Regions from separate parts of the Oryzifoliimicrobium ureilyticum genome, predicted to be linked through region 3. Evidence: predicted binding sites of a transcription regulator. Region 3 holds the regulator's gene; each other region holds the start of a gene.
What was found. Region 3 encodes LexA, which represses DNA repair genes until DNA is damaged. Its sites were predicted from a motif close to TGTTCNNNNTGTGTTCNG; they were not measured.
Positions count from the first base shown of each region.

Region 1: the regulator LexA is predicted to act here: its motif matches at 1,841-1,858, upstream of dinB (DNA polymerase IV).
Region 2: the regulator LexA is predicted to act here: its motif matches at 1,765-1,782, upstream of VQ830_RS10155 (DNA recombination protein RmuC).
Region 4: the regulator LexA is predicted to act here: its motif matches at 2,402-2,419, upstream of VQ830_RS09385 (helicase-related protein).

Region 1 is NZ_JBBBVQ010000007.1:118,263-122,617, reverse strand. Features, by position in the region: gene VQ830_RS11715 (creatininase family protein) at 1-16, opposite strand, end outside; gene dinB (DNA polymerase IV) at 651-1,748, opposite strand; gene mce (methylmalonyl-CoA epimerase) at 1,895-2,308, opposite strand; gene scpA (methylmalonyl-CoA mutase) at 2,319-4,355, opposite strand, start outside.
Region 2 is NZ_JBBBVQ010000006.1:58,176-62,530, reverse strand. Features, by position in the region: gene def (peptide deformylase) at 1-65, opposite strand, end outside; gene VQ830_RS10160 (methyl-accepting chemotaxis protein) at 143-1,639, opposite strand; gene VQ830_RS10155 (DNA recombination protein RmuC) at 1,815-3,017, shown strand; gene VQ830_RS10150 (ribokinase) at 3,067-3,966, shown strand; gene ptsN (PTS IIA-like nitrogen regulatory protein PtsN) at 4,126-4,355, opposite strand, start outside.
Region 3 is NZ_JBBBVQ010000015.1:47,967-52,321, reverse strand. Features, by position in the region: gene VQ830_RS19225 (ComEC/Rec2 family competence protein) at 1-2,221, shown strand, start outside; gene lexA (transcriptional repressor LexA) at 2,202-2,921, opposite strand; gene VQ830_RS19215 (acid phosphatase) at 3,147-4,355, shown strand, end outside.
Region 4 is NZ_JBBBVQ010000005.1:158,439-162,793, reverse strand. Features, by position in the region: gene VQ830_RS09405 (acetyl-CoA C-acetyltransferase) at 1-631, shown strand, start outside; gene phbB (acetoacetyl-CoA reductase) at 832-1,557, shown strand; gene VQ830_RS09395 (YMGG-like glycine zipper-containing protein) at 1,688-1,948, opposite strand; gene VQ830_RS09390 (DUF3309 family protein) at 1,978-2,130, opposite strand; gene VQ830_RS09385 (helicase-related protein) at 2,560-4,355, shown strand, end outside.

The DNA.
Region 1 (4,355 bases), on a different contig from region 3:
AGTAAAATGCTGTCATGCCTACCTCCTAAGAGCAAACGGGACAATCCGACGGGATCTTCGCTATGCCATCCGGTCGTTCACCCGCCATCTCTGCGGCACATGGGTTCCCCGACCTAAATCCGTGTTGACGCTCAGCGCGGCAGAAACACGCCTCGCCGGATTGAGTAAGACAATTCACGCGCATCCGGGAAGCATCGATTTGCGCCAGTAGCGGTGCCTTTTTGCGTGCGGTGGAATGATGGTCGATCGACGCTATCGGGAAACGACGTGACAGCTGATAAAAAATGCTAAGCAGCGGTTTCGGTGACTTGAGAGCCGATGCCGCCTAACTCTAAGGCACTTTTAGCTCTGACTGGCATGCTGCTCTTCGTTTGACGCATAGCTGCTTCGCAAACATATGCCTACTGGCTGAGCATTTGTTCTGTTACATATTTGTCCATCGAAGCAGCGTACCTCCTCCCATGTTGCTTCGATGATAGCAGGCAAATCACTCCTCCTCCCAGATTTGTCTGCATGAACAGCCGCTTATCCTCCTCCCAAGCTGCTGTTCGACATTTCGAAGAGCCTGTCGCACCTCCTCCCGCGACGGGCTCTTTCGTTATGTGCGGTTTTGTGGACGAAGATCCGTGGGGCGGACCAGGCAGCGAAAATCACAAAGGTAGCGCCAGTTGTAACAATGCGTTTTCCTGTTTCTGCTCAAGGGATGAAAGCGTCACGCCCAGCAACCGGATCCCCTTGCTCACGGGAAAAACCGGCGTCAAAAGTTGAGCGACGATGTCTTCGAGTTCGCCAATCGTTGAAAGTTGCAGCAGCGTTGTTTTGCTGCGGGTTATTTGCTGAAAGTCGCTGTATTTTACCTTCAAAGTCACTGTTTTTGCACCAATGGCATTGGCTTCGCAGTAACTCCATACTTTCTCGATCAGCGGCTGAAGGGCTTCGCGCGCGGGCTCGTAATGATGGATATCGTCAGCGAAGGTATCCTCCGAACCGACAGATTTGCGCACGCGGTTCGGCTTGACCTCTCTCTCATCGATCCCGCGCGCAATCCCGTAAAAATATCCGCCTGATTTCCCAAAATTTGCAATGAGGAACGTTAGATCCTTTTCCCTGAGGTCCGCCCCCGTTTCTATTCCCAAGCGGGCCATCTTCTCTGCTGTTGCGGGCCCTACGCCATGGAATTTCTTCACCGGCAACCGCTCAACGAAGATTGGTCCGTTTTTCGGCGTGATGACGAAAAGTCCATCAGGCTTACGCTGATCGCTCGCCATTTTTGCGAGAAACTTGTTGTAACTCACCCCTGCAGATGCGGTGAGGCCCGTGGCGGCTTTGATTTCGGCGCGAATTCTTTCGGCGATCTCGGTCGCCAATTCGATCCCGAGCAGATTTTCGGTGACATCAAGATAGGCCTCATCGAGCGAGAGCGGCTCGATCATCGGCGTATATTTGGCAAAGATCTGACGGATTTGTTGAGAGACGGATTTGTAGACGTCGAAACGCGGTTTGACGAAGATCAGATCAGGGCAGCGACGCTTTGCGGTGACTGACGGCATGGCAGAGCGCACGCCGAAGACGCGTGCTTCATAGCTGGCCGCCGCAACGACGCCTCGCGCCGAAGAGCCGCCAACGGCGACAGGCTTTCCGCGAAGATCAGGGTTGTCGCGCTGTTCCACGGAGGCATAGAAAGCATCCATGTCCACATGAATGATCTTGCGAACCTTGTGCCCCTCGACTGCCGTTTCTTCGTTCATGATGCCGCCTCGCCAAACGCGGTTGCGCATCCGCTTCATTCAACCTTCTCATCATGCCCGCCGAACGCTATGCGGGTTCAAAGAATGCCGATAAGAACAAATAAAGAACGAAGATGCAGTGAGCAAGGTGAAAAGACGTCTGCCAGTTATAAGTCTCTGATTTCTTCCAGCTCGATCAATGTCCCGAAAAAGTCCTTCGGGTGGAGGAAAAGAACAGGATTGCCATGCGCTCCGATCTTCGGCTTACCATCGCCGAGGACACGTGCCCCTGACGCTTCGAGGAATCGACGCGCCGCCTCGATGTCTGCGACTTCATAGCAGATATGGTGCATGCCGCCGTTCGGAGTCTTTTCCAGGAAAGATGCGATAGGAGAACTATCACCCAGCGGTTCCAACAACTCAACTTTGGTATTTTCCAGTTCGACAAAGGCAACCGTCACGCCATGATCTGGCAAGGACTGAAATGCAGATATTTTCGCGCCGAGGCAGGCTCGATAACGTTCTACGGCTTCCTGCAAATCCGGAACGGCAAGCGCGATGTGATTGACTCTTCCCAGCATGAATTTCCTTTTAATCGTTCCGACGGCGGCCTTCAACGAGATCGAGCACCACTTGTGCTGCATCCATCACATTGGTGCCAGGCCCGAAGATCGCCGCGACACCGTTCTCGCGGAGAAAATCATAATCCTGCCTCGGAATAACGCCGCCACAGACCACGATGATTTCTCGCTTCGAGGCTTCTCTTAATTCTTTCACAAGCTGCGGCAAAAGCGTCTTATGGCCTGCGGCGAGTGAGGAAACGCCAACGACATCGACGCCATCGCGGGCGGCCATGGCGGCCGCCTCCTTTGGCGTCTGGAAAAGTGGGCCTGCCACGACGTCAAAGCCAAGGTCGCCAAAGGCCGAAGCAATGACTTTGGCCCCCCGGTCATGGCCGTCCTGGCCGAGCTTTGCAATCATGATCTTTGCCTTGCGGCCAAGGCCACCGGCTGCTTTGGCAAGGCGCTCCTTCAAGATCAGGAATTCTGGTTCGTCGCGGTAAGCATCGGCATAGACCTCGCCAATGACCGTCGGTGTTGCATCATGGTCGCCAAAGACCGACCGTAGGCAATCGGAAATTTCGCCGACTGTGGCGCGTGCTCTAGCCGCCTCGACGGATAGCGCGAGGAGATTGCCGCTCCCATTCGTCGCAGCATCGCGAAGTGCCTTGAGCGATACTTCCACGGCGCTCGCATCGCGTCGGCGCTTGGTCTCTTCAAGACGCTTGATCTGCGCTGTTCGAACCGCCGAATTGTCGATTTCGAGAATATCGATCGGGTCTTCGTTTTCGAGCCGGTAGCGATTGACACCAACAATGACTGCATCGCCCTTATCGACAGCTGCCTGCCGGCGTGTAGCGGCTTCTTCGATCAACCATTTCGGAAGGCCCGCAGCAACAGCCTTTGTCATGCCGCCCAATGCTTCCACCTCTTCGATCAGCGCCCATGCTTTCTCGGCAAGCGCGCTGGTCAGGCTTTCGACATAATAGGAGCCCGCCAGGGGATCGACGACATTTGTGACGCCCGTCTCATACTGCAAGATGAGCTGGGTATTGCGTGCAATTCGCGCGGAAAAATCGGTCGGCAGAGCAATAGCCTCATCAAAGGCGTTGGTGTGGAGAGACTGCGTGCCACCAAGCACAGCAGACATTGCCTCGAACGCCGTACGGATGATGTTGTTGTACGGATCCTGCTCGGCAAGAGAAACGCCCGAGGTCTGGCAGTGAGTGCGCAACATGAGCGACGATGGTTTCTTGGGCTCGAATTCGGACATGATACGCGACCATAAAAGCCGTGCGGCCCGCAGCTTGGCCGCCTCCATGAAGAAATTCATGCCGATGGCGAAGAAGAAGGAAAGACGGCCGGCGAACTCGTCGACCGACAAGCCCTTAGCCAGTGCGGCGCGGACATATTCGCGGCCATCGGCAAGGGTAAAAGCCAGTTCCTGCACCAGCGTCGCGCCAGCCTCCTGCATATGATAGCCGGAGATGGAGATGGAATTGAACTTCGGCATCTCCCGCGCCGTAAATTCGATAATGTCGGCGACGATCCGCATGGATGGCTCCGGCGGATAGATATAGGTGTTGCGGACCATGAATTCCTTGAGGATGTCGTTCTGGATGGTTCCAGACAGGGCGTCTCGCGGTACGCCTTGTTCCTCACCCGCGACAATGAAGCTTGCCAGAACCGGAATGACCGCGCCGTTCATCGTCATCGAGACGGACATTTCACCGAGCGGAATGCCATCAAAGAGGATCTTCATGTCGTCGACACTGTCAATGGCAACGCCAGCTTTGCCGACGTCACCTTCCACGCGCGGATGATCGCTGTCATAACCGCGATGCGTCGCCAGGTCGAATGCGACCGAGAGGCCCTTTTGACCGGCGGCGAGATTGCGCCGGTAGAATGCGTTGGATTCTTCGGCAGTCGAAAAGCCCGCATATTGCCGGATTGTCCAGGGCCTGCCGGCATACATCGTCGCCCGTGGCCCTCGCACGAAAGGCGCAAAGCCCGGCAGATTGTCGAGATGTTCGAGGCCCTCCAGGTCCTCTGCGGTGTAAAGTGGCTG
Region 2 (4,355 bases), on a different contig from region 3:
TCGACAGGCTTGGAAACCTGGCGCAGCAGTGGGTCGGGCAGAATAATCAGGGGCTTGATGGTCATGGCGTTCCCATAACGCATCTTTTCGGCCGATGGAATGGGGCGGCATCGTCAAAACATGTGCCGCCCTTTAAAAACCATCAAGCGACCTTGCGGGCCGGGCGTGCATAGCCTCCCGCGTGGCTCGTTTGAAAGCTGCGCAGCAACGAAATAAGTTTTTCGACGTCGTCTCTGAGGCGCTGGGTTTCCAGCGAGGTGCGTTCGACCATGCCGGAGTTCTGCTGCGTGATCGAATCCATGTTGCGAATGGCCACGCTGACTTCATTGACGCCTGTTGCTTGATCGCGCGCCGCGCCGGCAATTTCCGCAACGAAACTGTTGATGCTGTCAATCCGTCCGATCATGTCCTTCAGCGCGTCGCCCGTACTGCTGACGATATCGACGCCTTCATTGACCTGGGTGGAGCTTTCGGAAATCAGATGCTTGATTTCCTTGGCGGCATCGGCGGTGCGTTGTGCAAGTTGGCGCACTTCCTGCGCCACCACCGCAAACCCTTTGCCAGCCTCTCCGGCACGTGCGGCCTCGACCCCGGCGTTGAGCGCCAGAAGATTAGTCTGGAAGGCGATCTCGTCGATGACGCCAATGATCTTCTTGATCTCGCTCGACGATTTTTCGATTTCCGCCATAGCGGAAACCGCGCTGGTCACCAACTCGCCGGAGCTACGCGCCTTGCCTTGCGTCTCGCGCACGGCTTCCGATGCTTTTTGAGCATTGGCAGCGGTCTGGTTGACGCTCACGGACAGTTGTTGAAGCGCGGCAGAGCTTTCCTCGACGCCCGCTGCTTGTTGGGCGGTTCGCAGAGACAGGTCTTCTGTCGCCTTCGATATGGTGGCTGTTCCTTCAAGAATGTCGGCGGACGTCGTTCGCACCGAGTCCATGGAATTGCGCAAAGCTGCAACCGCACGGTTGTAGTGGCTTGCCATGGCGCCGAATTCGCCGGGCAGATCCGTGGGTAACGTGGCGTCAAGATCGCCGTTTGACAAGGCTTCGAGACCGCGGCGCAGATGATCGAGGGCAAGCGCCTTATCCGCCTCTTCCTTCGCGCGGCTTTCCTCTAGCTGTCGGCGCTTTTCCTCCACTTCATCGAGATAAACGGTAACCGCATAGTCCATATCGAGCAAACTGGCGCGGATCACGTCGGCGACCTTCTCCGGCAAAGCCTCATCGCCGCGGCGCCCAAGGAAGTTCTTTTTCTGCGGCGTCAGGAGGGCTTTGACGATCTCGGAAATGATCAGTGCATATCCACCGATATACCAGCGTGGTTGCAGGCCGATTTTCGCGTGAGCCTTGCCAACCGCATTCACGCCGGAGACGTACTTCTCATCGAAGCTGCCGTTGATCAAGTTTCCCCAATGGGTGGCTTGACGTTTCTTGGCATGATCCATGAGGGCGCGGTCGGGGAAAAATTTCGCCGCTGCCGGCGTACGGGCGAGCTTGGCATAAAATTTCTCGAGAGCTTCGACGGCCATCGGCATGACCTGCGGCGCCATTTCACGCAATCTATCACGCGCCGGTCCATCGAGCTCAAGAAAGGCAATGCGCTCCTTGAGGTCGCTGTCAGTTGGCTGAGCCGTCATCCGTATCTACTCCAAAGCATTCATTACATCGCGGGCACTTTCACCGAACATGGTTCACAATCACTTAAGGTTATGGCTTCCCAGCTCTCAGTGCGCGAATAAAGCTACAGTCGGTTGGTGGCGGCCGTTCACGTTTTGATCTAGCCATTTGCGGGATCTTTGTTATGGTCTTTGCATGAACGCACGCATTGAGTCGTTTCCGCCCGCCGATCTCAGTCCCTATTTGATTGGCGCTTCTATCTTCGTGGTCCTGCTTGCAGGCCTTTTTATTTACGTTGCCAAACAAAAGCGGGCTCAGGTTGAGGCTGCCGCGCGCGCTGCAGAAGCCGATGCGCGGCTGTCGGAGCTTTTGAAGGTTCAGTCCGAAATGCAGGGCCGCATTGCGACGATCGCTGACGTCTTTGGCAGCACGCAGGCCGAGTTGACGCGGACGCTGAACGAGCGGCTCGATGGCATGACACAGCGGGTCAGCACGACAATACGCGATCAGACCCAATCCACCCATGAAAATCTTCTTCAGTTGCAGGAAAGGCTTGCGGTCATCGATGCCGCCCAAAGCAATATCCAGACGCTGGCAAAGGATGTCGTTGGCCTGCAGGCGATTTTGTCGAACAAACAGACACGCGGCGCCTTCGGTCAAGCCCGAATGGAAACGATTATCGCCGATGGGCTGCCGATGGGTGCCTATTCGTTTCAGCCGACGCTTTCGAACGGCGCACGTCCTGACTGTACGGTTCACATGCCGAACGGCGCACCGCCGCTTATTATCGACGCAAAGTTTCCTTTGGAAGCGTGGAACGTCAGCCGTGACGCCGCCGGCACCGATGCCGGACGTGCCGCCATTCAGCAATTCCGGCGGGATATGGAAGTCCACATTCGCGATATTGCCGACAAATATCTCATACAGGGCGAAACGCAGGAGACAGCTTTCCTGTTTGTGCCCTCTGAGTCTATCTTTGCTGAGATCCACGAGAATTTCGAAGGACTGGTTCAGCGTGCACATCGCGCCCGCATCGTGATTGTGTCGCCGTCGCTACTGATGCTGTCTATCCAAGTGATCCAGGCCGTACTGAAGGATCAGAAGATGCGCGCGCAGGCGCATGTCATCCAAAACGAAGTCGCGACGTTGATGGTCGATCTAGGCCGCCTGGATGAACGTGTCCGAAAGCTCCAGGGACATTTCTCCATGGCACAGAAAGACGTCGACATGATTGCGACGTCTGCCGACAAGCTGACCAAACGGGGCGCAAGAATAGAAGCGCTGGAGTTCGAAGGCAGCGAGAGCGCCAAAGCCGTGCGCGACGCAGAACTGGCCGCCGCAAAAGCGGCCGAGCAAAGAGCCGGTGTTTTGAAGCTCAGAGTGGTTGACGACGACTAATGTGATCGGGCAGTGTCCCGGCGCAAATGACATTAGTTGGAAGAGCCGCATGATCACTGTCTTAGGTTCCATCAATATGGATCTGGTCGCAACCACAAGCCGGCTGCCCAAGGCGGGCGAGACCGTATCCGGCATGAACTTTTCGACAGCTGCGGGCGGCAAGGGCGCTAATCAGGCCTTGGCGGCACGTCGCGCCGGATGTGATGTCCGTATGGTCGGAGCGGTCGGCAAAGATGGCTTTGCAGCGCCTGCAATTGAACTGCTTGCCGAAAGCGGCGTCGATCTCAGTGCAGTTCGCCATATCGATGGCTCTACCGGCACAGCAAGCATTTTGGTCGATGCGACCGGTGAGAACGTCATCGTGGTCGTTCCCGGGGCAAATGGTGCTGTCGATGGCGCGGACGTCGAGACCGCGCTTTCCACCATGAGCGCCGGCGATATCCTCATGCTTCAATTCGAAGTGCCGGAGCCAACGGTCGAGCAGGCGCTCAAGCTTGCAAAACAACGCGGCGTGACGACGATCCTGAATCTTGCCCCGCTGGTTCCAGCAGCCGAGCGTCTCGGACGCATGGCTGATATCGTCGTTGCCAATGAGACCGAGTTTGAAAGGCTTGCCGGGAAAGACGACATGGACGGCGCAACGCGCGAAAGCGAAATGAAGCGTCTCAGTGCCGAGACGGGACAGTGCCTGATCGTGACCCTCGGAGCTGACGGCGTCGTGGCTATCCGCGATGGAGAGCTCTATCGTGCCAGCGGTCTTGTCATTGAGCCCGTCGATACGGTCGGCGCGGGAGACACGTTCTGCGGCTATCTGGCAGCCAGCCTCGATAAAGGTCTGGATTTTTCGGATGCCTTGCGCCGCGCAGCCGTTGCCGGCTCATTGGCCTGCCTGAAAGCAGGCGCTCAGCCTGCTATTCCCGTAGCTGGCGAGGTTGCCGGCAGACTGTAATTCCAGCTTTCAATGCTTGGGGAATCGTCAGGGTATATGAGCTTACGCAGCACACATTGCCATCTTACTGCGCGTGTCAGTAAAGTGCGGGTGTGGGGATGTCACTATTCTGAGGGATTTTCGTTGTGCTCGCATCAATCCATCCGAGCACAACCTCAATCAGGCCGCGTTTGAGGCTTGCTCTTCATTGAGGAAAGCATAGATCGCCGATGCTGAATCGGTCGCGCGAAGCTTTGTAACAAGCTCATGATCACGCAGCACGCGGGCAATGCGCGAGAGCGCTTTCAAGTGATCCGCGCCCGCCCCTTCGGGGGCCAGCAGAAGAAACGCCAAATCGACCGGTTGGTCGTCCAAGGCTTCGAAATCCACCGGTTGATCCAAGCGGGCAA
Region 3 (4,355 bases):
TCTCTTCTATCCGCTTTGCCTGATCTGCGGCTCGATCTTGTGGTTCAAGATGCCGGTCGATCTCCCGTGGACCGTTATCTTAGCGTCGATTGCATTTTGGTTGCTCATCTACCTGATGGTGGGTCAGCAGCGAGCGATACAACGGATTATCGCAACTGCTGGCCTACTCTTCGCCATTGGCATCGGCTGCGCTGCATTTGAAAGCTGGCGCGCAAGCGCGACAATTCTGGATGTGCCCGTTACCACGACCGTGACAGGCCGCATCGAGGAGCGCGAGAGCAGCGGGCCTGGGCGCTGGCGGTATATTTTGTCTTTGCAAGCGACAGAGGGACCCAACCTGAAGCGAATGCCAGAAAAGGTATCTCTCGTCGTGCGCGGTGCGGCAGAGCCCCTTGCAATTGGAGCTCGCCTGAAGGGGAAGGCACGGCTGACACCGCCGGCTGGCCCAGCGCTTCCCGAACTGAATGACTTCGCCTTCGCAGCTTATTTTGATGGAATCGGAGCCAACGGTTTCCTTTATGGGAAGCCGGAAGTTCTGCCGCAGGAACCGTCAGAGGAATTGAGCCTTGCTGCGCAAAGTTTCCGTTATCTCGCAAGCGTTCGGAGCGCCATAGCCGACCGTATTCGCGCAGTTCTGCCTGGCGATGCCGGCGCTTTTGCTGCATCCCTTGTGACCGATGAGCGACGTGCCATCTCCAAGGAAACCACAGATGCGCTTCGTATCGCGGGGCTCACGCATATCGTCGCAATTTCGGGCTTGAACATGGCCCTGTCAGCCGGCATCTTCTTTGTCGGTCTGCGCTATCTTCTCAGTCTGTTTCCGAAGATCGTTCACACCTATCCGACAAAGAAAATTGCCGCCGTCGGAGCACTTCTGACGCTCTGCGCCTATTACATGATTTGCGGCTTTGCGGTATCCGCCGAACGTGCGTTCATCATGATGGCCGTCATGCTGATTGCCGTCCTTGTCGACCGGCCGTCGATCAGCCTGCGCAATGTAGCCATCTCAGCCATCATCATTCTTGTTCTTTCTCCATCGGAAGCGCTGGGACCCAGCTTTCAGATGTCCTATGCCGCTACGCTAGCGCTTGTGGCGAGTTACGCTTTATGGACCCGAAGAAGCAGCGCGCCCGGGATCACAGCGCGATTACCCTTTGCCAAGCCGCTTTCACTGATCGGCAAGTTCATCGGCGGCATTTTGTTATCATCGATGATCGACGGCTTTTCCACGGCACTCTTTGCTGCCGAGCATTTTCATCGGCTGACGGCCTATGGCCTGCCGGCCAATCTTATGGCGATGCCGATCATCAGCTTTATCGTTATGCCTTTTGGAACGGCGGCAATGATGCTCATGCCGTTCGGTCTCGACGGTTGGCTCTGGCCAATCGTCGGTTTTGGGTTGGAACTTGTTATCGAGATCGCAAAGTGGGTTTCCAGTTGGGGTGGGACCATGGACATTGGACGGATGCCATCATGGTATTTCGCAACCGCCGTCCTTGGTTTCCTGATCTTCACACTGACGAGGACCAGACTGAGATTGATAGGACCAGCTCTGATAGGACTTGCGTCTATCTACTTGATGCTGGCACCAGGAGCGCCTGTGCCGGATCTACTGATTGCCGAAGACGGAGAGCTTGTTGGGATCGTTCAAGATCATGCGATCGCGTCAAATCGCGCTGGCCCGCCCGATTTTATCTTCGCCCAATGGCAACACGCTCTTGTCTTGGAAGAGCATACTAAGCCGACCGAAGTTGAAAACCCTCTGCCATCGGTGAAGGAAGATGACCGCAACCGCCGACTGTCACGGGCTGAGGCATCGGACGTTGAAGCCAATATGCGTCAGGCGTTGGCGAACAGTTTCGAGCAAACATTCATTTGCGCCAATAAAGCATGGTGTGCCGCAAAATTAAGTAGCGGTTATAGTGTGATCACAATCAAGAGCCCGATCTATTTAGGGCCTGCATGCGACACTGCTGATATCGTCGTCCTTGCTGCACGAGTCCGTCTCACATCTTGCAGGTCTGGTTCCCTGCTCTTCACAGGACAATCTCTTCGCCGCACTGGATCCGTTGAGCTGCGGATCGACGATCTGGGCTCTCCTGTCATCACGACTGCATTTGAGGGCAAGTTGCAGCGCCCCTGGACACGCCAACGCAGCTATGACTGGAGAGCTGACCGCTACGACGATCAGCTCCCGCCCATCAATGATAACGCCGAATAAGCCCGACCAGCTTCCCCTGGATCTTGACGCGATCAGGCCCAAAAATCCGGGTCTCATAAGCGGGATTTGCTGCCTCCAGTGCGATGGAGGCCCCCTTGCGGCGGAACCGCTTCAGCGTCGCCTCTTCATCGTCGACCAGCGCCACGACAATTTCTCCTGGATTTGCCGTGGTGGCGTTGCGAATGATGACAGTATCGCCATCGAAAATTCCCGCCTCGATCATTGAATCGCCTTTGACCTCAAGCGCATAATGCTCGCCAGGGCCAACCATATCGGGAGGTACGGTAATATCGTGCGTGTTGTTCTGAATGGCGGAAATGGGTACACCGGCCGCAATACGTCCCATAACGGGCACTGAAATGCCGCCATTGCCTTCAATCTGCACCGGCTTTGGCGCGGGCGTAGGAGGCGGTTGTGTTTTTCCCAGGCTGCCTTCGATAACGCTGGGTGAGAAACCACGCCGCGGCTGTGCTGCCGGCGGAAATGTCTCAGGCAGTTTGATAACTTCTAACGCACGCGCCCGGTTCGGAAGCCGGCGAATAAAGCCGCGTTCTTCCAGAGCTGTGATCAGCCGGTGGATACCTGATTTGGAAGCTAAGTCGAGCGCATCCTTCATCTCGTCGAAAGATGGCGGTACCCCCGACTCCTTCATGCGTTCATGAATGAACAGAAGGAGCTCCTGCTGCTTGCGCGTCAACATTAAACCACCCTCAAAAATATGAAACAAATCAAGAACGAAACTAGCTGTTCATTGTGTGTTCCGCAAGCCCAAATTTATAGAGGTTGATTTTTCCAAGGCTTCGTCCGGTGAAGTTGGGCCCGATGCCGGATAGGATTACGACACGTGGATTGGCTGTCATAAAACTATCGCCTTAGTGCACGATCTCATTCGTATTTGGCATCACCTGTTGGCTGAGGTTCGAGCATGATTACTTTTCGCGATTTCCTGATAAGCTTTACAGCGGCCGCGTTGCTGTCGTCCGTCTCTTCTACGGCCTTCGCCGAATCGTCCTCGGCTGAGCCCATCCCTTACATCCGCGCGGGCAACACAAACCTGAGAGGCGATGCGTGTCATGCCACGCTGGACACCAACGCAGCGGTTTTTCTTTTATCCGGCTTTTTGGACATTTGGACGCCAAGAACGCCCTTCGTGGACGCGGGTGTTGAAGCACCCGCAAAAGACGGTTGCCCTGCTGTGAAGTCGACCGACTGGAACGGTGTGCCGTTCAGTCCCACCGACGGACAAATCCGCAATAAGGCCGTTCATGAAGCCAATATTGCATATGTCGTGAAGGCAACGCGGGAGAGAACCGCCAATGAAGCTATCGCAGCCTATCTCGATGACAGGCGCGGTAAGAACGCCAGCATTGTCGATGGCCTCGGTCCTTTGATGGAGGCATGGAAGGCTGGATCGAAGCAAACCACCAGCATCACATCGGTCGCTGCCGATGCCGATAAAGTCAAATACGAGGACAGCGGCAACGATCGGGGATTTGGTAGTAGGCAGGACACGAAGGCCAACACCCCCGCCAATCCGGATCTTGGACTCGCAGTCGATCTCATCAACGCGGTCAGCGAGAACGGTTCAACAGAGCCGGCAAAGCGCTACTTCAAATATGCTCGCCCGTTCCGCTGGAGTAACGAGGTGGTCCTCCTGCCGACTCTTGTGCCTGCGAAAAGCAGCAAGCCCGTTGAGGATGGCGGATTTCCAAGCGGCCACACGGCCGAAGCTTGGAGGGATGCACTTGCCATGGCCTATCTGGTTCCGCAACGATACCAGGAGATGCTGACGCGTGCCTTCGAGTTGGGGGAAAACCGCATCCGTGCGGGAATGCATTCGCCGCTTGACGTCATGGGCGGTAGGATGCTCGGGACTGCAGCGGTTGTCTATAATCTGAACCGTCCTGATTTGGGTGAGTTGAAGATCTCGGCTTTCAAGCAGGCACAAACCTGGCTGGGTTCCGCCGTGCATGCGGGAAGCGACAGCGATCTGGAGACGCTTTCCCACGCAGCCCCAACGAAAGAAGACCGCTTCTCGGACCACGCCACAAACAAGGCCTTTGTGGCCGCTCGGCTGACCTATGGCTTTCCTAAAATCCACGACGGAGCACAAGCCGCGAAGGTTCCGCAAGGT
Region 4 (4,355 bases), on a different contig from region 3:
AAACCGAGCCGAGGCCGCGCAAAAGGAAGGTCGCTTCAAGGACGAGATTACGCCCCATACGGTGTCGACCCGAAAGGGTGACGTGAAGGTGGAGGAAGACGAATATATCCGCCATGGCGCCACACTGGAAGCAATGTCGAAGCTCCGCCCCGCCTTCGATAAGGAAGGCACAGTGACGGCAGGCAATGCCTCGGGGCTAAACGATGGGGCTGCCGCCGTGGTCTTGATGCGCGAGCAGGAGGCGGAACGCCGCAATCTTCAACCACTGGCCCGCATCGTGTCCTGGGCAACGGCAGGCGTAGATCCCAAAATCATGGGAACAGGGCCAATCCCCGCATCCCGCAAAGCGCTTGAAAAAGCGGGATGGTCTGTCGCCGATCTCGACCTGATCGAAGCCAATGAAGCATTTGCGGCGCAATCCTGCGCGGTCGTCAGGGAACTGGGGTTGGATCCTGCAAAGGTGAACGTCAATGGCGGAGCGATCGCAATCGGTCATCCGATTGGAGCCTCTGGCGCGCGCGTCTTGAACACGCTGCTTTACGAAATGCGCCGCCGTCAGGCGAAAAAAGGCCTCGCCACACTCTGCATCGGCGGCGGCATGGGAATTGCGATGTGCATTGAAGCACTTTGACGCCCCCAATCGACCATGATGAAAAAATAATCTAATGCGGGGCACGCCTGAGCGCTCCGACTGGGCAAGGCGAAGAGGCATGATTGTGAATGTCAGGCCAGCAGTGTGCTGATCCAGCAGCTTGTCGGCGCCTGATTTGCATCAAATGCCTCCCAAGGGTCTCGGAGGAACGGCCGATATGTGTCGGCAAAGGAGAAGTAATGAGCAGGGTTGCCTTGGTTACGGGGGGAACGCGCGGTATTGGTGCAGCCATCTCGACGGCTCTGCAGAACGCCGGTTACCGCGTTGCGGCCAACTACGCGGGAAATGATGAGCGCGCGGCTGCCTTCCACCAGGCCACCGATATCGCCGTCTTCAAGTGGGACGTGCGCGATTACGCAGCCTGCGGCGAAGGCGTAAAACGCGTCGAGCGCGATCTTGGCCCCGTCGACATTCTCGTCAACAATGCGGGCATCGCGCGCGATGCGATGTTTCACAAGATGACGCCTGAAGATTGGCATGCGGTCATTGCCACGAACCTGACTGGGCTTTTCAACATGACGCATCAGGTCTGGCCCGGCATGCGCGAACGCCAGTTTGGACGCATCGTGAACATTTCATCGGTCAATGGCCAGAAGGGTCAGGCCGGACAAGTAAATTATGCCGCCTCAAAGGCCGGCGACCTGGGGTTCACGAAAGCACTTGCACAGGAAGGTGCATCCAAAAACATCACGGTCAATGCGGTTTGCCCCGGCTATACCGGTACGGAAATGGTGAGAGCAATCCCGGAAGAGCTCTTGAAGGAGCGCATCCTTCCGCAAATTCCCGTCGGCAGGCTGGGTGAACCGCATGAAATTTCCAGATGTGTCGCATTCCTTGTTGCGGACGAGGCAAGCTTTATCACCGGAGCAACTATCAGCGCCAATGGCGGGCAATTCTTCGCATAGATTGGCAGCCGCCTTCGACCCAACGGTTCCGTTCGGATGGCTTCGCGATGCTGATCACGACCCCGTCCCAAAGAAAACGGGCGCCCAAGGGGCGCCCGTCGCGTTCGGTTGACCTCCGACCGCATGAATTTTAGCGAGGGCAGCGTGCCTCGTAACGACGACCGTAACGGTCACGATAGATGCAGTAGCCGCGATGCTCCTGCGACTGACCGATGAGCGCGCCAGCAAGACCGCCTGCAACCGCACCAACTGCTGCGCCGCCCCAGCTATTGCTGACTGCGCCACCGATGATGGCGCCCGTACCAGCACCGATCGCGGTGCCGCGTTCGGTTGGCGTGCATGACGCCAAGGTACCGACCAGAGCAGCCGCGACAACAATTTTCTTCATCATATTAAGATACTCCCCAGGTAAGATTTGTTTCAGATGCGTCCAAAGGCTATCAAAAGAACAATAATTACGACTACGAGGCCAAGACCTCCCGATGGCCCATAACCCCAACCACGGCTATAGCCCCAATTCGGAAGAGCGCCAATAAGCAGAAGAATAAGAATAATCAGTAGAATTGTACTCACAGCGTGATCCTCGCTTCCCCAATAATGAACCAAGCGAGAAACACTTGTGGCGAAATTTTGTTCCGTGCCAATGGAGCGATTTTTGCTTTGGAATGAATGACCTAAGGACAAGGTTAGTTTTTCGTTGCAGCAGCAACAGCGGGCGTAACCACTCAGCGTCCCAACGGACATAAAGCGCCCTCTCCAGCCGAATGTTTCCAAGCCGCTGTTGGGCATCCACAAGTTAGGAACAGACAGGCAACCTCAGCGAGTCCGCGATTCGTCGCCGATTCGTTCTCATGACGTTCCGCCAACCGGACAGAGGCACATTTCCGAGCGCGCAACGACATAAAGAGCGAGTGATTGTGAATTTGATCTTGCCTTTACGTCCATCACTGTCCATGTGTCAGTCAATCTTCATGAGGACGTCGCGCCTCACTGTGCAGAACGATGAATAGCATTTCGCAACCAATGATCACGAGTGGACGCGGCGTTATCGCCGTACTCGGCCCTACCAACACCGGAAAGACGCATTACGCGATCGAGCGTATGGTCGCTCACGGCACGGGTATTATTGGCTTACCACTGAGGCTTTTGGCCCGCGAAGTCTATACACGGGTTGTCGAAAAAGTCGGCCGCGAAAATGTTTCCCTGGTGACAGGCGAAGAGAAGATAACGCCTCCGCATGCGCGTTTTTCGGTTTGTACCGTCGAAGCCATGCCACGTGACACCAAAGCCGCCTTCGTTGCGATCGACGAAGTTCAGCTGGCCGGCGATCTTGAGCGCGGCCATATCTTCACGGATCGCATTCTCCATCTCCGGGGACGGGAAGAGACGCTGCTTCTTGGGGCAGCAACGATGCGGCCTATCCTCCAGCAGCTCTTGCCGGGGCTGACGGTTGTCGAGCGACCGCGCCTTTCCAATCTTCTCTATGCAGGGCAGAAGAAGATCACCCGCCTTCCACAACGCACAGCCATCGTCGCCTTTTCTGCAGACGAGGTCTATGCGATTGCGGAACTCATTCGCCGACAAAGGGGTGGCGCGGCCGTGGTCCTCGGCGCGCTTAGCCCTCGCACACGCAATTCTCAGGTCGAGCTTTATCAGAACGGTGATGTCGAATACCTCGTGGCGACCGATGCGATCGGCATGGGTCTTAATCTCGATGTCGACCACGTTGCATTCGCGCAGGACAGAAAATTCGACGGCTATCAGTTCCGCAACCTCAATCCGTCCGAACTGGGCCAGATCGCCGGGCGTGCGGGGCGGCATGTCCGCGATGGTACGTTCGGCGTGACCGGCCAGGTCGATCCCTTTGACGACGAACTGGTCCAGCGGATAGAGAGCCACGACTTCGACAGTGTTCGGGTGCTGCAGTGGCGTACACAGAAGTTCGATTTCTCTTCCCTGTCGTCCTTGCGCAAGAGCCTTGAAGATGCGCCGCCAATTGCCGGGCTGACCCGCGCTTTGCCGGCGGTCGATCAGCAAGCCCTGGATCATTTGTCACGATATCCTGAGATTATCGATCTTGCGACCACACCGGCGCGAGTCGAAAAGCTTTGGGAAGCATGTGCCCTGCCCGACTACAGGCGGATCACGCCGGCACAACATGCCGATTTGATTTCGACGCTGTTTTCCGATCTTGTGCGCAACGGCGCGGTGAGCGAAAGCTTTCTCGCCGAACAAGTTCATCGTGCCGATCGAACCGATGGCGAAATTGACACGCTTTCGGCACGAATCGCGCAGATAAGGACTTGGACCTATGTATCGAATCGGCCCGGTTGGCTTGCCGATCCGACACACTGGCAGGAAAAGACGCGGGAAATCGAAGACCGATTGTCCGATGCGTTACATGAAAGGTTGACGAAACGCTTTGTTGATCGCAGGACATCTGTGCTCATGAAGCGCCTGAGAGAGAATGCGATGCTGGAAGCTGAAATCAGTGTGAATGGAGATGTCTTCGTCGAAGGACATCATGTGGGGCAACTGTCCGGTTTCCGGTTCACGCCCGTTTCGGGGACGGAAGGGCCTGATGCGAAGGCGGTTCAGACAGCCTCGCAAAAGGCGCTTGCTCTTGAATTTGAGGCGCGCGCCGCGCGCTTGCATGCGGCGGGAAACAGTGACCTGGCGATGACCTCGGAAGGGCTGGTTCGCTGGCTCGGCGAACCGGTTGCTCGGTTGGCGGGGAGCGACCACATCATGCGGCCGCGCGTGATCCTGCTCGCAGACGAACAACTAACGGGCAACGC